Regions from separate parts of the Sphingopyxis sp. GW821-FHT02C12 genome, predicted to be linked through region 2. Evidence: riboswitches for the same ligand, from Rfam matches in the RefSeq annotation. Region 2 holds a riboswitch; the other holds the start of a gene.
What was found. A riboswitch is a leader RNA that binds a small molecule or an ion and turns the genes downstream of it on or off. The one in region 2 is predicted to bind cobalamin.

Region 1 (9,739 bases), 510 kb from region 2:
ACGATCTACGACGGGTCGGGCAAGTCCCCCCTCACCGGCGACGTGGCGATCAAGGACGACCGCATCGTCGCGGTCGGCAAGGTCGAGGGCAAGGGTCGCAGCGAGGTGTCCGCTAGCGGCATGGCGGTCGCGCCGGGGTTCATCAACATGCTGAGCTGGGCGACCGAATCGCTGATCGCCGACCCGCGCAGCCAGAGCGATCTCCGCCAGGGCGTGACGCTGGAGGTGATGGGCGAAGGCTGGTCGATGGGGCCGATGAACGCGGCGATGAAGGTCCAGGAGACCGAGCGCCAGGGCGATATCAAATATGCCATCGAGTGGACCAGCCTTGGCGATTATCTGACGTATCTGGAGAAGCGCGGCATCGCGCCCAATGTCGCGAGCTTCGTCGGCGCCGCGACGGTGCGTATCCATGAACTGGGCGAAGACGATGTCGACCCGACCCCCGAGCAGCTGGCGCGCATGCAGACGCTCGTGCGGCAGGCGATGGACGAGGGCGCGCTCGGCGTCGGCAGCTCGATCATCTACGCCCCCGGCTCCTATGCCGAAACCGACGAACTGGTCGCGCTAACCAGCGCGGCCGCGAAATGCGGCGGCATGTATATCAGCCATATGCGATCCGAGGGCGACCGGCTCGAGGAAGCGGTCGACGAACTGATCGAGATTTCGCGTCGTTCGGGCGCCCCCGCCGAAATCTATCACCTCAAGATGGCGGGCCGCGACAATTGGGGGAAATATGATTCGGTCGTCGCCAAGGTCGAAGCGGCGCGCGCCGCGGGCCAGCGGATCACCGCCGACATGTACACCTATACCGCCGGCGCGACCGGGCTCGACGCCGCGATGCCGACCTGGGTGCAGGCGGGCGGACTCGAGGCGTGGATCGAGCGGCTGAAGGACCCCGCGACCCGCGCCCGCGTCGCCGCCGAAATGCGAAAGCCGGGGAGCGACTGGGAAAATCTCTTTTACGGCGCGGGCGCCGACAAGATGATCCTGTCGGGCTTCAAAAGCGATAAGCTCAAACCGCTGACCGGCAAAACGCTCGCCGAAGTCGCGGCGATGCGCGGGAAGAGCCCCGAAGAGACCGCGATGGACCTGGTGGTCGAGGACGGGTCGCGCGTCGGCACCGTCTATTTCCTGATGTCCGAGGACAATGTCCGCAAGCAGGTCCAGCTGCCGTGGATGAGCTTCGGGTCCGACGCCGCGTCGCAATCGGCCGAGGGGGTGTTCCTGAAATCGGGGTCGCACCCGCGCACCTATGGCAATTTCGCGCGGCTGCTCGGCCGTTACGTCCGCGACGAGAAGCTGATCCCGCTCGAACAGGCGGTGTACCGGCTGACTACCCTGCCCGCGACCAACCTCGGGATCGCCGAACGCGGGGCGCTGAAGCCCGGCTATTATGCCGATGTCGTGATCTTCGACCCCAGGGCGATCGCCGACCATGCGACGTTCGAGAAGCCGCACCAATATGCGACCGGTGTGCGCGACGTCTTCGTCAACGGGGCTGCCGTGCTCAAGGACGGCGAGCCGACCGGCGCCACCCCCGGCCGCGCGGTACGCGGCGCCGGGTTCGGGAAATGCCGCTGAGGTTCAGTCGCGAAAGCGGATCGCGGCACCGTCGGCATCGCGGGTGATACGCACCCGCACCTCGTAAAGCGCGCCGAGCATATCCTCGGTCATCACCTCGGCGACCGATCCCGCCGCGAGCAGCGCGCCGTCCTTGATCGCGACGACATCGTCGGCATGGCGCAGCGCGAGGTCGAGGTCGTGGATCGCCATGATCACGGTGCGCCCGGCATCGGCACGCGCGCGCAGCCGCCGCGCCGCGTCGAGCGCATGACGCGGGTCGAGCCCCGCGGTGGGCTCGTCAACGATCAGCAATTCGGGATCGCCGACGATCGCGCGCGCCAGCATCGCGCGGGCGAGTTCGCCGCCCGACAGGCTGGTCGCCGGGCGGTCGCGCAAGCTGGTGAGGTCGCAGGCGGCGAGCGCGTCATCGATCGCGGGGCGCAGCGCGGCTGGCAGATCGCCGAAGCTCGGCAGCACCGGGGTCAGGCCGAGCGCGACGACGCGCTCGACGCTGATAGGCCATTCGACCTCGGCGCGCTGCGGCAGATAGGCGCGGCGCCGCGCGAGCATCCGGCGACCGATGCTCGCGAGCGATTGCCCGCCGAGTTCGACGCGTCCGGCATCGGGCACGCGTAGCCCCGCCGCGACTTCGAGGAGCGTACTTTTACCGGCGCCATTGGGGCCGATCACCGCAGTCAGCCGGCCCGGCGCAAAAACGGCGTCTATGTCGCGCAGCACGACGCGCGCATCGCGTTTCGCGGCCACTGCGGCGAAGGTCAGCGCGCTCATGCGGTGCGCCTTTGCACATGAAGGACGAGCCACAGGAAAAAGGGCGCGCCGAACAGGCTGATGAACACCCCGAGCGCGAGGATCTTGCCGTCGACGACGAGCAGCCTTGTGCCGACATCGGCGAGGGTCACGAGCAGCGCGCCGACGAGCGCAGCAGGGACCAGCGTCTGGCCGGGCCGGTGCCCGACGAGCGGTCGAACGATATGCGGCGCGATCAGCCCGACGAAGCTGATCGCCCCCGCGACCGAGGTCGCCGCGCCGACCCCCATCGCGGTACCGAGCAGCGCGAGCAGGCGGGTGCGCGCGACATGGATGCCGAGACTTTCGGCCTGCGCCTCGCCGAGCGCCAGCGCGTCGAGCGCGCGGCCGGTGAGCAGCAACAGCATAGCGCCAACGAGGATGAAAGGCGCCGCGAGCCAGACATGGTCCCAGCTGCGGTCGACGAGCGAGCCCATCAGCCAGACCATGATCTCGTATGCCGCATAGGGGTTGGGCGCGACGTTGAGCGCGACGCTGACCCCGGCGGCGGCGATGCTGCTGACCGCGGCGCCGGCGAGGATCAGCGACAATGTGCCGCCGCGCCGCGACAAGGCGAGCGCGGTGCCCGCGGTGACGAAACCGCCGACGAGGCCGAACAAGGGCGGCGCCATCGCGAAGCTCGCCGCGAAGCCGAAATAGATCGCGATCACCGCGCCGAGCGACGCCCCCGCCGACACCCCGAGCAGCCCGGGTTCGGCGAGCGGGTTGCGCAGCAGCCCCTGCAGCACCGCACCCGACAGGCCGAGGATCGCGCCGACCATCAGGCCGAGGATCAATCGTGGCAGGCGGATTTCGATGAGGATCAGCGACGCGAGGTCGGTGCGGCCCGCGAGCAACCCGCCGAGCGCCTGTTCGGGGGTCAGCCACACCGTTCCGGCGAGCAGCGAGACGAAACCCGCGGCCAGCAGCAGGACGAGCAGCAGCGGGACGAACCAGCGCATCACAGCGCATGAACCCCGGCAAAGGGAAGCGGGGTGCGGACCCGGCTCGCCGCGGCGCGCAGTTCGGCGCGCAGCCGGATCGCCGCTTCGCTGATCCTGGGGGTGCCGCAGCCATAATAGGCCGGCGAAATCGCCACCGTCCGCGCGCCGTCCCAATAGCGGCGAACGAGCGGATGACGCTCGATATTCTCGCGCATTCCATATTCGGGGCGGACCCCGGCGCCCTTGACGAGCAGGGTCGGCGCGGCGACGAGCAGCACTTCGGTGTCGGGGCGATTATAGCGCGACACCGGCGGCTCGTTGGCGATGTTCACCGCGCCCGCCGCTTCGAGCACCGCGTTATAGAGCGACCCCTTGCTCGCGCTGAAACCACCGCCGTCCCACGCGACGACACGCAGCGGCGGCCCGGGATCGCGAGCCAGTTCGGCAAGCTCGCGGTCCATTTGGGCGATCATCGCCTCGCCGCGCGCGACTTCGCCGACCGCCCGCGCGACCTGCCGGACATTGGCGCGGATCGCATCGAAGCTGGTCGCGTCGTCGACCTCGATCATCGGATAGCCGAGCCGTTTGAGCATCGCCCGCGTCGTCGGTTTCGAAAAACGGTCGGCGACGATCAGATCGGGTTGTTGCTGGACGACCTCTTCGGCAAGGCCGTGATTGATGCCGACTCGCTGCGCCGCCTCGGCCATCAGCGACCCCGACGGATCGCGCGACAGCCAGGTCACCGACGCGATCCGTTCGGGCGGCAGCAGCGCCAGCACCAGCTGGTCGGTGCACTGGTTCGTCGACATGACGCGCAGTGGCTTAGAAGGCGGCGGCCCGGCGTCGGGCGGCGCCACGGCGCTGCCGGTCGAAACCAGCAGCACCGCGGCGGCAAACACAGACGCCAGGCCGACCCCCTGCATCAGATTTTTACGCGGATACCAATGGCGGCTGTGCGACCGTAAGTATTATAGCCTTTGACAACCACATAATCCTCATCGAACAGATTTTCGATCCGGCCATAAACTTCGAGCTGATCGGTGATTGGGAAAGCCGCACGCACGGCGGTCAGCCAGTATCCGTCGAGGCGATTGGCGAAGCTGTTGTTGATATTGTCGAAACTGTCGCCGGTCAGGGCAATCGTTGCACCCAGTTTCAGGCCCCAAGGCGATTTCCAGTCGGCGACGAAACTCGCTTTGTCCCTTGGGCGGCGGGCAAGCTGGTTGCCAAAATTGGCACCCGGGGAGCGGGTGGTAGCATCGACCAGTGCGTAATTCACCCGTACGTCCAGATTGTCGTTGGGCCGGACGATAAGTCCAAGCTCGACGCCCTCCGACTTCACCCGCCCGATATTCTCCGATTGGAATGTCGCGGGATTATAGGCGATGAGGTCGTTGCTTTTGCGATGGAAGTAGGTCGCGGTCGCCGTGACTTTGCGATCGATAAAACTGTGCTCGATTCCGGCGTCAAAGCCTTTGGAGGTTTCCGGTTTCAGATTGATGTTGCCGAATGGCGGCAATGCCTCGCTCAACGTCGGCGCACGAAAACCTTCGGCATAGCTCGCGCGGAATATGGTCTTGCCATCATTGGGCGTATAGGCCGCGTCGGCACCAAAGCTTGTGTGGTCGCCATATTGTGAATGATCTTCGTATCGCACGCCGCCGTTGACCGCCAGGCCGTCAAACGGGTGTACGCCAATCTGTCCGTAAAAGCTGGAATAGTCGCTTTTGAACCTGGTGGGTGTGGTGTCACCGCCCAAGGGATAGAAAGTGCTGGCGAACGTCTCTTCATGGGCGCCGCCGAAAACCAGTGACGCGATGCCGAAGTCGACATTGCCGTCATAGGCAAAACGGTCGACTTTGCCGCGCGCGGTGAAAACATTGTAGTTGAAAGGACCGGTCGCGCCATCCTCGCTGCCTTTGCGGGTCAGGTCGGTACGGCTGTACGACAGGCGCCCCTTCCACTTGCCGTCGAGCAGGTCGTGGTTCAACCCGGCATAGCCGACGAACTGTTCGTTATCGGATTCGGGAATGGAATTTGCCGGGTTGCCCGGAAAGGCAAAGGCGTCGTCATATTCAATCCGGCCCTTGTTGTAATAACCGCGCAGATCGAGCGCGAGGGCAGGCGAGAATTCGACGAGCAACTTTCCGTTGGCGGAAAAGTTCCTGTACCCATCGCGTTCGGTGCCGCCGATGAGCGACGAAATACCGTCGGTGCGATAATAGCCGGCGCCGACGCTGCCGGAGATGATCCCACTCTTGCCCGACACATTGCCAAAGACTTTGGCGGTGTCATGGCTGCCATATTCGGCGAAAGCATTGGCCGACAGCGTGTCCGTGGGTGCGACGGTTTGCACGCTGATGACGCCACCGATCGCCTGGCTGCCCCAGATGACCGAATTGGCACCGCGCAGCACCTCGACCCGGTCGATATTGCCCGTAAGCAATCCACCGAAATCGAACGCGCCATTGGGCGTCGAAGGATCATTGATCCGCACGCCATCGATCAGCACCAGCGTCTGGCTGCTTTCGGCGCCGCGGATAAACACGCTGGTTTGCGATCCGACGGGTCCGCTTTGTGCGACAGCTACGCCTGGCACGAGGTTTAAAGCGTCGCTGATCGACGTCACTTGCGATGTTTCCAGATCGTCGCGCGTGATAACGGAAATGGTGTGGCCCGTTTCGGTGCGGCTCTGTTCGACGCCGCTGGCGGTGACGACAATGGTATCACCGTTCGCGTCGGTCGATGTTTCGTCGGGATTGGACTGCGCGAAGGCGGGCGTCGCCGCCGTCAGCGCGAGGAGGGAAATGAAACCGGTCTTCAACATGGGATAAGCCCCCTTTGCGCCAGAGCGAAGTGGCGGGGGCGTACCGGCGAACCGGTCGGTGCAGGCGAAGGGCGGGCACAAGTCGCTCCGTCGCCACGCACCGATGCGGCCCCAGCCGCACAGGTCGTCGCTCAGACGGAGGATTACCGTGCCATGACCATCCCCTGGACCAAGGCAAGAGCGACCGGTGCGCTGGCAGGTCTCCTGGCTCGCGGGTCACAGCTTGATGCACGCCTTCCCAGGTTGCCCCAGTGGCTGGCCCGGACAAGGATCCGGACCGGTGCATCGCGCTCACCGCTTACAGTTGCAGGGACAGCCTCGGAGTCGAAAGCCCGAGCCGGGCCTTCTCACCGTGTTCCCGTTTTAAGCCCTTTCGGGCACCGGCGCGATCTTGCGGGGGCCAGGCCCCCGCGGCGCAAGCCCATAGAGCAATGCCGCGCTTTCGCAATCGGCTTTATCGCGGTCGCCGTCGCGTACAGGCGTTCCGCCGCGGCGTGAATGGGGCTTGCGCGCGCGCGGCTTGCCCTTCATGATAGCGCTACCATAACAGAACCTTGGGAGAGGTGAATGAACACAGCGTCGCGAGGCCAGACCAATCTGGCGCTCATTACGGCGATCGTCGCGGTGGCGACGATCGGCGGATTATTGTTCGGATATGACAGCGGGGCGGTCAACGGCACCCAGGACGGGTTGCGGTCGGCGTTCTCCCTGAGCGAGGCGGGGCTCGGTTTCACCGTCGGATCGCTGTTGATCGGCTGCTTCGTCGGCGCCTTTCTTGCCGGCACGCTCGCCGACGCGATCGGGCGTCGCAACGTCATGATCCTGTCGGCGATATTGTTCCTCATCGGCGCGCTGATCCAGGGCTTTGCCCATGCCCAGCCGCTGTTCGTCGTCGCCCGGATGATGGGCGGCATGGCGGTGGGCGCCGCGAGCGTGCTGTCGCCGGCCTATATCTCCGAGGTCGCCCCCGCCCATATCCGCGGCCGGATGACGACGGTGCAACAGATCATGATCATCACCGGGCTGACCGCCGCCTTCGTCGTCAATTATTTCCTCGCCGCCAGCGCCGGAGCATCGACCGCGCCCTATTGGGCGGGGATCGAGGCGTGGCGCTGGATGTACCTGATGCAGGCGGTGCCAGCGGCGGTCTTTCTCGTGGCGCTGTTCTTCATTCCCGAAAGCCCGCGCTATCTGGTGTCGAAGGGGCGGATCGACGAGGCCGGCAAGGTGTTGACCCGCCTGTTCGGCGCCGCCGCCGCCGCGACCAAGGTCGACGAGATCAGGGCCAGCTTCAGCGCCGACCATCGCCCGCGCCTGTCCGACATATTCGATCCGGTGAAGGGCGGGGTGCGCCCGATCGTCTGGGCCGGGCTGTTGCTCGCGGTGTTCCAGCAGCTCGTCGGGATCAACGTGATCTTCTATTATGGTGCAACGCTGTGGCAGCTCGCCGGTTTTACCGAGGACCAGTCGCTGCAGATCAACATCGTGTCGGGGATCGTGTCGATTGCCGCCTGTTTCGGAACGATCCTGCTCGTCGATCGCATCGGCCGCAAGCCGCTGCTGCTGATCGGGTCGGCGGGCATGGCGGTGACCCTGTTCGCGCTCGTCTATGCCTTTGCCAACGGCACGCTCGACGCCGGCGGGAAGCTCCAGCTCTCGTCGTCGCTCGGCACGCTCGCGCTGATCGCGGCCAATCTTTACGTGATCTTCTTCAACCTCAGCTGGGGCCCGATCATGTGGGTGATGCTGGGCGAAATGTTCCCGAACCAGATCCGCGGCTCGGCGCTGGCCGTGTGCGGATTCTTTCAGTGGTTCGCCAACTTCCTCATCTCCTTCACCTTTCCGATCATGGCGGTCGGGCTGGGGCTGGCGGTGAGCTACAGCTTCTATGCGATTTGCGCGGTGATCAGTTTCTTCCTGGTCCAGCGCTTCATCGTCGAGACCAAGGGCAAGGAGCTCGAAGCCATGGAAGGCTGAGCGAGTCCCAGCGACGCCTTCAAAGGGGACCGGGCGACCGGTCCCCTTTTTCATGCGGCGCAATGGTCGCGGATATAGTCGCGGTGGCGCGGCATATGGTCGACCGATGCGGTCACCGCCGCCTTGATCTGGCGCAGCCGGTCGCGCGTCTGTTCGATCGGCATCAGTTCGGCGACGGGATCGTAACGGCGCGCGCCGAGCCGCTGCCCCTCCATCACCGCGAACCAGCTGGTGTCGTTGAACAACTCCTCATGTTCGCGAAAGGCGCGCCCGCTGCTCTGAAAGACGCGGATCTTTTCGGCGAGCCGGTCGGGGATCGGCATCGTCCGGCAATAGTTCCAGAAGTCCGAATCGTCGCGCGTCGTGACATGATAATGGAGCACGAGGAAATCGCGCACCAGCTCGCTCTCCTCGACCATCAGGCGATTATAGCGGTCGATGCTCGCGGCTTCGAAGCCGGCATCGGGGAAGTTGGACAGGAGGCGCGCGATGCCGGTCTGGATCATCCAGATGCTCGTCGATTCCAGCGGCTCCATGAACCCCGCCGACAGCCCGATCGACACGCAGTTCTTTTCCCAGAAGCGCGCGCGGTGGCCGGTGGTGAATTTCAGGAAGCGCGGATCGGCGAGCGGCTTGCCGCCCAGATTGGCGAGCAACACCGCCGCCGCCTCGTCGTCGCCGATATAGTCGCTGCAATAGACATGGCCGTTGCCGACACGGTGCTGGAGCGGGATGCGCCACTGCCAGCCCGCCGAGCGCGCGGTCGAGCGCGTATAGGGGGAAAAGTCTTCGCCGAGTTCGCACGGCACCGCGACCGCGCGGTTGCACGGCAGAAACGCCGACCAGTCGATATAGGGCACTTCGAGCTCGCGGCCGATGAGCAGGCCGGCAAAGCCCGAGCAGTCGATGAACAACTGCCCACCCACCGTGCGGCCGTCCTGCATCGTCACATTTTCGATATGGCCGCTCTCGCCGTTTCGCGTGACGCCGGTGATTTTGCCCTCGATCCGGGTGACCCCGCTGCCCTCGGCCAGCTCACGCAGATAAAGGGCGTAAAGCCCGGCATCGAAATGAAAGGCATAGGCGATCGACGAGAGCAGCGAGCCGGGGGCGGTGGTCGGGCGCATGAACTTGCCATGGCGCGCCGCCTTGGCCATCACCGAAAAATCCTCGACGTCGGCGAATTCGGCTTCGCCGCGCAGCCGCTGCCAGAAAGCATGGAACGACACCCCGCCCATATCGACCCCGATATTGCCGAAGGGATGGAAATAGCGCTGGCCGATGCCGCCCCAGTCGACGAATTCGATCCCGAGCTTGAAGCTGCCCTTGGTACGGCGGACGAAGTCGTCCTCGTCGATCCCGAGCATGCGGTTGAAGATGTTGATCTGCGGGATCGTCGCCTCGCCGACCCCGACGGTGCCGATCTCGTCCGATTCAACCAGGGTGATGCTGGCATAATCGGGGCCCAATATCCGCGCGAGGGCCGCCGCGGTCATCCAGCCGGCGGTGCCGCCGCCGACGATGACGATCGATTGAATCCTGGTCGCTTCCATCGCACTCCCCCTTCAACGTCGGCATTTTTATCACACACGATCGTCGCTATTCGTCGCTAAGGCAA
Region 2 (9,739 bases):
TCGAGGCCGCACTGAACCAGGCCAAGGAAGGCCGCGCACACATCCTCGGTGAAATGGCCAAGGCGCTCGGCGAAACCCGCAGCGAATTGTCGGCGCACGCCCCGCGCATCGAAACGATGCAGATCGACAAGTCGAAGATCCGCGACATCATCGGCACCGGCGGCAAGGTGATCCGCGAGATCGTCGCGACCACCGGCGCCAAGGTCGACATCGACGACGAAGGCCTGATCAAGATTTCGTCGAGCGACCTCGACCAGATCGAGGCGGCCCGCAAGTGGATCAGCGGCATCGTTGAGGAAGCCGAAGTCGGCAAGATCTATGACGGCAAGGTCGTCAATCTCGTCGATTTCGGGGCGTTCGTGAATTTCATGGGCGGCAAGGACGGTCTCGTCCACGTCAGCGAAATCGCCAACGAGCGCGTCGAGAAGGTCTCGGACGTCCTCAGCGAAGGCCAGGAAGTCAAGGTCAAGGTCCTCGAGATCGACCAGCGCGGCAAGGTTCGCCTGTCGATGCGCGTTGTCGATCAGGAAACCGGCGCCGAGCTCGAAGATACCCGCCCGGCGCGCGAACCCCGCGAGCCCCGCGGCGACCGTGGTCCGCGCCGTGACGGCGGCGACCGCGGTGATCGCGGCCCGCGTCGTGATGGCGGCGGCGGTCGCGACCGTGGTCCGCGTCGCGACGGCGGCGGCGAAGGTCGCAGCGATCGGGGCCCGCGCCGCGAACGCAGCGAAGGTCCGGAAGATCAGGGGCATGTGCCCGACTTCCTGAAGGACTAAGCGCTTCGGAGCAGGAACAAGGAAAGGGGCCGCGAGAGCGGCCCCTTTTTTGTTGGTCGCGTCGGTTCGCGGCGCCGATCGTCAGGTGCAATATACATCCTGCATCGCCTCGATCAGCACCACGAGTTTCTGCGCGACGGGCAGGGCGCGGGGCTCCTCGGCGACATCGGTGGCCTTGGCCAGATTGCCGCGCACCTGTTTCAGCTCCTTGCACTCGCTCTTCTTGGCGCTGCGGGTCGTGCTGTTGTCCTTCAGGTGGCTGAACAGGCTGCGATAAACGCGGCACACACCGATCAACTGCTGGCCCCAATAGGGGAATTGGAATCCCTGGCCGATCACCGTCCCCGTCACCCCGTCGCAAGCGCCATCGAGCTGCCCGGGGTTTACCGCGCCGATCGCCGCGACGATGCGTTCGCCGCGGTCGGCCCAATTGCGCCACCCCGCCGCCTTGTCGGCCGCGGAGGCCAGCACGGGCGATCCCGCCAGGACCAGTATCGCGGCCATCCGCATCGTCGAACGCAGAACCCCAAGCATCATTGCACAAACTCCCTCAAAAGATGGCGCCCGCTTGTCATTGTTCCGCTTGGCAGAATTGTAGGTTCCCGACAGCTCAGGGTCGCTTGGCCTTTCGATCGCCGAAGCGGCGAACGCCGGCAGCTTGCCCCACCCGGCCGCCTGTGCAATAGGCGCCGCCCCTCGCGACATCTCCGACCCCGCACAGGATAGATCATGGACAGCAATATGGCCGCGACCGCGCTCGGCCTCGATTTCGGGACGACCAACACCGTCGTCGCGCTCGCGGACGGGCAGGGTGGTTCGCGGCTCGTCGATTTTGCGGGCGAGGAAGCGACCGGCCCCGTGTTCCGCTCGGCGCTCTGTTTCTGGGAGGAAGAGCGCGCCTGGCAGGGGGTCGCGTCCGAGGCGGGGCCCTGGGCGATCGCCGAATATCTCCAGTCGCCGCTCGACAGCCGTTTCGTCCAGTCGTTCAAGAGCGTCGCGGCGAGCCCGCTGTTCGAGCGCGCGTTGATCTGGGGCAAGCCCTTTCGTTTCGAGGATATGGGGCGGCTGTTCCTCCAGCGGCTCGTCGCCCATGCCGGGGGCGCGCTCGACCAGCGCCCACGCCGCGTCATCGTCGGCCGCCCGGTCGAATATGCCGGTGCCCGAGCCGACCCGGCGCTCGCGCGCCAGCGCTACGACGCGATGCTCGCCGAGTTCGGCGTCGAGCTTTTCTACGTCCACGAACCGCTTGGCGCCGCGCACAGCTATGCGTCGCGGCTGACCGAACCCGCGACGATCCTCGTCGCCGACTTCGGCGGCGGCACCACCGACTTTTCGATCGTCCGCATCGCGGAGCCGGGCGCGCCGCGGCGCTGTGTGCCGCTCGCCTCGTCGGGGGTCGCGATCGCCGGCGACCGGTTCGATCGCCATATCGTCGACCGGCTGGTGCTGCCTTTGCTCGGCAAGGGCAGCCACTATCGTTCGTTCGACAAGATCCTCGACATCCCCGGCGGTTATTTCTCCGACTTTGCCGACTGGTCGCGCCTCGCGCTGATGCGCAACCGCCGCACGATCGACGAACTGCGCCGCCTGCAGCGCGACGCGCTCGAACCCGACCGGATCGAACGGATGATCGCGCTGATCGAGCATGAGCAGGGCTTTCCGCTCTACGACGCGGTGGGCCGGGTCAAGCGCGCGCTGTCGAGCGCGGAGGAGGCCGAGTTTCATTTCGCGGGCGGCGGGGTCGATATCACCGCCGCGATCCGCCGCGCCGATTTCGAAAGCTGGATCGCGGGCGACCTCCGCAGCATCGAAGCCGCGATGGATAGCGCGCTTGCCAAGGCGGGCGTCGAACCCGCCGCCGTCGATCGCATCTTTCTCACCGGGGGCTCGTCGCTGATCCCCGCGATCCGCGCGATCTTCGAACGCCGCTTCGGCGCCGAGCGCATCGCGACCGGCGGCGAACTCACCTCGATCGCCCACGGTCTCGCGCTGATCGGCGAGGAGCCAGACCCGGCCGAATGGGCTGCCTGACGCGCTTATTGCGCCGGCGCGGGCATCTCGAGTTCGGTTTTCAGGAACGTGACGATCTTCGGCCAGCTGTCCGCGCGCGCCGCGGCATTGCCCTCCTTGGACCCGCCCATCTGGCTCCAGTTCGCGCGCGCGGCGTCGTCCGTGAAGGGCGCCCCCATCACGCCGTGCCCGGCATCCTTGTAACGCAGCACGACGGTCGGCGGTCCGCCCGCCTTCGCCGCGCGCGCGACGATCTGGTCGGTCATCGGGCAGCTCGGCCATAATTTCTCGGCCTCGCCGCAGACCAGCATCAGCTTGCCCTTGAAATTCTCGACCGGGATGATCGCGGCGAGATTCTTGTCGAGGTCCTTGAGGCCGTTCTCGAACACCGGCATCAGTCCGCGCGCATCGGGCTGGCCCTTATAGGCAAGGTGGGGGAGGGGTTTGCCGTTGGCGCTCCACGATGAACTGAACGAGCCGAGCAGGTAATTCTCGCCCGACATCCCGTCCCACACGACGCTCGACGGCATGCCGAGCACCGCGGCGCGAATGCCCGGGGTGCGCGCCGCGACGAGCAGTCCCGCCTCGGCACCCTTCGAATAGCCGATAATGCCCAGCCGCGACGCATCGACCCCGGGCTGTTTCTTGAGCCAGTCGAGACCGCGCGTGAAATCCTCGAGCGGGATATTCTTGAGCTTCGCGGGCTTGCCCGGCGCGTTGTGATAGGCAAGCTGGAGCGTGCTGAAGCCTTGGGCCTGAAGCAGCAACGCCGCCGCCTGCATGTCCTTGCCCAGCCCGCCCTCGGACCCGCCGAGCAACAGGATCGCGGGGTGTGGAGCCGCCCCGGCGGCGGGATAATAATTGGCGAAGATGCCGTTCGCATTGATCCGCTGCCCGGTCGCGCCGGCGTCGGCGACCTTGGCGGGCGACGGTGCGCGGGTGAGCATATAGGCAAAACCGCCGCCGCCGACCACGACCAGGGCGCCGACGACGGCCGAAATGATCTTCCATTTGCGCTTCATCATCGACCCTTATCCGTTGCTCCATCGTCGATATGGATCGGCGGCACGGATAGCCAGAAGAAAAGGGGCCGCACGCGGCGGCCCCGTTCCGATCTCGCGAACGTGGGGATCAGCGCGCGAAGCGCTCGGCATAAGCGGTGCGCAACTGGGCCCAATTGTCCCAATGCGGTTTCGCCGCCGTGCCGCGCAGCTTTGCCTCCAGCACGTCGACATGCGCGTGCCAGCCGGCGCTGACGTTGAGCAGCACCGCCGGGTCCTCGACGCGCTTGTGGACCAACGTCAGCAGCACCTCGTCGCCCTTTTCGGAGAGGGTGAAGGTCACCCCGCCGGTGCTGCCCCAGCTGATGACCAGCTTGCGCGGCGGGTCGATCTCGATCACCTCGCACGTCATGCTGTGCTCGGCGCCCATGCCCTCGGGCCGCTCGCCCGGCGGATCGGTCAGCTCGTCGTTGCGCCAGGTCAGCGTCACCGGCGCGCCGACCTTTTCCTCCATAGCGCCCGCCGCAAGCCATTGGCGGCGCAGCGCGCCATCGATGATATAGGACCAGACGCGCTCGATCGGACCGGGCAGGACGCGCACGACCGTCAGCGTCGCGGGTTCGGTGAGCACGCCATAGGGGGCGTCGGCAAGCATGTCGGTCATCGTCAGTCTCCTTCTTTCCCGGGGAGGGGGTTCTTCGGCGGGGGCGGGGCGGCATCTTCGGCGCGCAGCAGCGCTTCCAAAGTATCGAGCTGGCTGGTCCAGAAGCGGCGATAGATGCCGAGCCACTGGTCGGCACCCATCAGCGGCGCCGGATCGAGGCTGCACATATGCGTCCGCCCGCGCACCTCGCGGCGGATCAGCCCTGCGGCTTCGAGCACCTTGATATGCTTCGACGCGGCGGCGAGCGACATGGCGAAGGGTTCGGCGAGTTCGCCGACCGAGCGCTCGCCCGCGGCGAGTTCGCCCAGCATCGCGCGCCGCGTCGCGTCGCCGAGCGCGTGAAAGATCGTGTCGAGAGTCTGCGAATCATGTTCAACCATGTGGTTAAATATGATTCGCAGATCCCAATTGTCAACCTGTTGGTTGAATATAGAATGGCATGCCCGTCAGCCGAGCGGTGCCACGGCGCGCGGTCGCCGGTCGGGACCCATGGCGACAAAGGCGAAATTGGCCTCGGTGACCTTGTTCGCTTCGTCGGAATGGCGGTCGCGTGCCCAGGCTTCGACCGCGACCTGCATCGACGTGCGCCCGACCTTGAGCAGCCGGGCATAGACCGACACCTCGTCGCCGACGAAGACCGGGCGGTGAAAGGTCATCCCCTCCACCGCGATCGTCACCGCCCGGCCGCGCGCATGGTGCGACGCGACCGAGGAGGCGGCGAGGTCCATCTGCGCCATCAACCAGCCGCCGAAGATATCGCCATAGACATTGGCGTTGGCGGGCATCGCGGTGACGCGGACCGCAGGGGAACCATCAGGCTGCATCATAGGCCCCCTTGACGCGCAGCCGCTGCGCCGCGGCGACCATCGCGATGAGGGCGGGGCGCACCTCGTCCCATTTGCGCGTCTTGAGCCCGCAATCGGGGTTCACCCAGATCTGCTCGGCGGGCAGCCGCCGGCTCGCGAGTTTCAGCAATTGCGTCATCTCGCCCTCGGCGGGGGTGCGCGGCGAATGGATGTCATAGACACCCGGGCCGATCTCGTTCGGATAGGCGTAGTCGGCGAAGACGTCGAGCAGCTCCATCTGCGAGCGCGCGGTCTCGATCGAGATAACGTCGGCGTCCATCGCGCCGATCGACGCGATGATGTCGTTGAACTCCGAATAGCACATATGGGTGTGGATCTGGGTGTCGTCGGCGACCCCCGACGCCGACAGCCGGAACGCCTCGACCGCCCAGTCGAGATAGGCCTGCCATTCGCCGCGGCGCAGCGGCAGGCCTTCGCGAAGGGCTGCTTCGTCGATCTGGATCACTGCCGCGCCTGCGCGCTCGAGGTCGAGCACCTCGTCGCGGATCGCGAGCGCGATCTGGCGGCAGCTCACCGCGCGCGGCTGGTCGTCGCGCACGAACGACCAGTTCAGAATCGTCACCGGACCGGTCAGCATGCCCTTCATCGGCCGGTCGGTCTGGTCCTGCGCATAGCGCCACCATTCGACCGTCATCGGCGCCGGGCGCGACACATCGCCATAGAGGATCGGCGGCCGCACGCAGCGCGAGCCATAGCTTTGCACCCAGCCACTCTGGGTGAAGGCGAATCCCGCCAGCTGCTCGCCGAAATATTGCACCATGTCGTTGCGCTCGAATTCGCCATGGACCAGCACGTCGATCCCGATTTCCTCCTGCCACTTGATCGCGGCGCGCGTTTCGACGCGCAGATATTGGGCATAGGCGGCATCGTCGATCTCGCCCTTGCTATGCGCCGATCGCGCCTTGCGAACCTCGGGGGTCTGCGGGAAGGAGCCGATCGTCGTCGTCGGAAAGGCGGGCAGGGCGAGCCGGTCGCGCTGCAACGCGCGGCGGTCGGCGAAGGGCGAGCGGCGCTCGACCATCGCCGCGTCGATCGCCGCCATGCGTTCCTGTACCGCCGGGTCGTGGATGCGCGGCGAACTGCGGCGCGTCCCGGCGGCGGCACGCGCAGCGGCAAGCGCGTCGGCCACTGTGTTCTCGCCTTCGTTGAGCGCCCTGGCGATCGTCGCCAGCTCGCCGATCTTCTGCACCGCAAAGGCCAGCCATTGCGCGATTTCGGGATCGAGCCGCTTTTCGAGCGCGAGGTCCACGGGCGTGTGGAGCAGCGAGCAGGACGGCGCGACGACGATATCGCGCGTCGCGGCGATCGGCGCGATGCGCGCCAGGATCGTATCGAGATCGGCGCGCCAGATATTGCGGCCGTCGATCACCCCCAGCGACAGCAGCATCGTCTTCGGCACGCGGGCGCAGATCGCGCCGAGCTGTTCGGGCGCGCGGACGAGGTCGATGTGCAAGCCGTCGACCGGCAATCCCGCGACGAGTCCGAGATTCTCGCCGAGGCCGCCGAAATAGGTGGTGAGCATCAGCTTGACCCCGGCGCCCGCCAGCCGCGCATAGGCGTCGGCGAAAGCGGCATGCTGGGCATGGTCGAGGTCGAGGACGAGGCAGGGTTCGTCGATCTGGACCCAGTCGGCGCCGGCATCGGCAAGCGCGGTCAGGATTTCCGTATAAATGGGAAGCAGGGCGGAGAGCAGCGACAGCGGCTCGACCCCGCGCCCTTTCGCCAGCATCAGGTAACTGACCGGACCCAGCAGCACCGGGCGGGTGTGATAGCCGAGCGCCTTGGCCTCGCGAAACTCATCGACCAGGCGCGTCGACGACAGTCGAAAGACCTGCCCCGCTTCGAGTTCGGGCACCATATAATGATAGTTGGTGTCGAACCATTTGGTCATTTCCTGCGCGGTCGCGTCGAGGCTGTGGGTGCAGCCTTGATGGCCGGCGCCGCCCTGCGTGCCGCGCGCCATCGCGAAATAGGTGTCGAGCCCGACCGCGGCGCCGTCCCACCGGAATCGCGCCGGAATCGCGCCGACCATCGCCGAGGTGTCGAGCACATGGTCGTAGAGCGAGAAATCGCCCGAGGGCAGGACATCGGCGCCCAGCGCGCGCTGGCGCGCCCAGGTCGCGGCGCGCAGCGCGGCGGCGCCTTCGCGCAATTCCTCTTCGTTCTTCTTGCCCGCCCAATAGCCTTCGAGCAGGAATTTCAGTTCGCGGCGCGGGCCGATGCGGGGAAAACCGAGCGTGGCGACGGTGATGGCCATGTCTTCAAACCTTGCGTTGGGCAAGGGACGGGCCGGACCACAAGCAACGGCCGATGCGTCCGGCAGGACAAGCCCGGGCGCAGCCATGCATGCGACCAGACCGGACACCCCGCCGGAGGACGTTATCTGACGAGGCAGGTCTCCTGGCTCACGGATCGACGCGGGGGTCTGGCCTTCCCGGTTCCTTGCCGAACCAGTGACACTTATCGACCACCGCTCACCGCTTACAGTTGCGGGGGCAGCGCCGGCCTTGCCCCGAAAGGCGCACCGGCTTCCCGTCTTAGCCCCATGTCCTGCCGGACGCGGGGAACCTCGACCAGCCTAGAATAGCTCCGACCGGCGAGCTGTCAATACGCATATAAAGATTTCTTTATATGTTGATCCGCGCACCACCCGCCGTTGCGAAGGGGGTCGCCAGCGTGATGGTTTTTCGCTTATGCTGGCGCGATGCTGACGATGATCCTTCCGGCGCTCGCGCTTGCGGCCCAGCCCGCCACGGTCCCGCCCCAGACGACGCAATTGCCGCCGCCGATTCCGCCCATCGCCGGCCCGGCCGCGCCGCTGGTCGAGGTCGATACGCGCCCCTTTGTCGCACTTACCACCGACCTCGGCACGATCGTTGTGCGGCTCGAGGACAAGCGCGCGCCGATCACCTCGGGCAATTTCCTGCGCTATGTCGACGGCAAGCGCATGGACGGTTTCAAATTCTATCGTGCGACGCGCAACTGGGGTCCGGCGAACCAGCTGGTCCAGGCGGGCAACCGCGGCGACCCGCGCACCAACTTCGCGCCGATCGCGCATGAGCCGACGACGGCGACCGGACTCACCAATTGCAAGGGCGCGCTGTCGATGGCGCGGCTCCACCCCGGCGACGCGACCAGCGACTTCTTCCTGCTGCTCGGCGACATCAAGGGTTTCGACGCCGATGCGCCTGGCGGCGACGGCGCGGGCTTCGCGGTGTTCGGCGAAGTCGTTGCTGGCGCCGATGTCGCGGAGAAGATTTTCGCCGCGCCGGTCTCGCCGACCGCGGGCGAGGGGGTGATGCAGGGCCAGATGCTCGACCCGATGGTGACGATCAAGACCGCACGCCGCGTTCCGGCACCCGCGGACGTGCCGGCGGGTTGCGTGGTCAAAGCGCCGTAATTCCGCGCCGACACCCCCATCATTTATTTTGCGTTCATCCGCGCTGTGGCTATACCGCGCCCATGACTCAGCGTCCCACCCTGCGCGCCTCGACGCGCCTGCTCGCCGCCGCCCTTGTGATCACCCCCCTGCTGGCCGCTTGCGCCGGGGGCAGCGGCGTCAAAAAGGACACGCGTTATGTCGCGCGCGACGTCAACACGCTGTACCGCGCGGCGCAGGACCGGCTCGACCGGAACCAATATGGCCTCGCCGCCGCGCTGTTCGACGAGGTCGAGCGCCAGCATCCCTATTCGCCTTGGGCGCGCCGCGCACAGCTGATGAGCTCGTTCAGCTATTATATGGACCGCGAATATGCGCCGGCGATCGAGGCTTCGCAACGATTCCTGTCGATCCATCCGGGCAACAAGGACGCGCCCTATGCCTATTATCTGATCGGGCTCAGCTACTATGAGCAGATCAGCGACGTCACCCGCGACCAGAAGATCACCCAGCAGGCGCTCGCCGCCTTGGGCGAAGTGATCCGCCGCTATCCTGACAGCCGCTACGCCGCCGACGCGCGGCTCAAGGTCGATCTGGTGCAGGACCACCTTGCGGGCAAGGAAATGGAAATCGGCCGTTTCTATCAGCGCAGCTCGAACTGGCTCGCCGCGTCGATCCGCTTCCGCGAAGTGACCGAAAAGTTCCAGTCGACGAGCCACACCCCCGAGGCGCTCTATCGCCTGACCGAATGCTATCTCGCCCTGGGCGTGCCGTCGGAGGCGAAGAAGTCGGCCGCGGTGCTCGGCGCCAACTACCCGGGCAGCAAATGGTATGAGCGCGCGTATCAGCTGATGCAAAAGAATGCGCCTTCCGCGTAACGCGCGGGGCGTGGATTCGCTTTTTGTTCTGATGTAAGGGCGGGTCATGCTGACGGCCCTGTCCATCGCCAATATCGTCCTGATCGAACGGCTCGACCTCGATTTCGCGGCCGGGCTCGGCGTGCTCACCGGCGAGACCGGGGCGGGCAAGTCGATCCTGCTCGA

Region 1: another riboswitch for cobalamin. It lies ahead of AC07U1_RS06190 (TonB-dependent receptor plug domain-containing protein); the one in region 2 lies ahead of metE (5-methyltetrahydropteroyltriglutamate--homocysteine S-methyltransferase).

Annotation. Positions count from the first base shown of each region.
Region 1 covers NZ_JBWKVQ010000001.1:1,313,827-1,323,565, reverse strand. Annotated here, with positions in the region: gene AC07U1_RS06210 (N-acyl-D-amino-acid deacylase family protein) at 1-1,584, shown strand, start outside; gene AC07U1_RS06205 (ABC transporter ATP-binding protein) at 1,588-2,355, opposite strand; gene AC07U1_RS06200 (FecCD family ABC transporter permease) at 2,352-3,335, opposite strand; gene AC07U1_RS06195 (ABC transporter substrate-binding protein) at 3,335-4,240, opposite strand; gene AC07U1_RS06190 (TonB-dependent receptor plug domain-containing protein) at 4,240-6,144, opposite strand; cobalamin riboswitch at 6,322-6,539, opposite strand; gene AC07U1_RS06185 (sugar porter family MFS transporter) at 6,712-8,121, shown strand; gene AC07U1_RS06180 (tryptophan halogenase family protein) at 8,172-9,674, opposite strand.
Region 2 covers NZ_JBWKVQ010000001.1:1,825,331-1,835,069, forward strand. Annotated here, with positions in the region: gene pnp (polyribonucleotide nucleotidyltransferase) at 1-776, shown strand, start outside; gene AC07U1_RS08675 (hypothetical protein) at 858-1,313, opposite strand; gene AC07U1_RS08680 (Hsp70 family protein) at 1,506-2,807, shown strand; gene AC07U1_RS08685 (acyl-CoA thioester hydrolase/BAAT C-terminal domain-containing protein) at 2,813-3,811, opposite strand; gene AC07U1_RS08690 (SRPBCC family protein) at 3,918-4,451, opposite strand; gene AC07U1_RS08695 (ArsR/SmtB family transcription factor) at 4,454-4,831, opposite strand; gene AC07U1_RS08700 (acyl-CoA thioesterase) at 4,898-5,275, opposite strand; gene metE (5-methyltetrahydropteroyltriglutamate--homocysteine S-methyltransferase) at 5,265-7,574, opposite strand; cobalamin riboswitch at 7,691-7,904, opposite strand; gene AC07U1_RS08710 (peptidylprolyl isomerase) at 8,022-8,717, shown strand; gene AC07U1_RS08715 (outer membrane protein assembly factor BamD) at 8,780-9,574, shown strand; gene recN (DNA repair protein RecN) at 9,621-9,739, shown strand, end outside.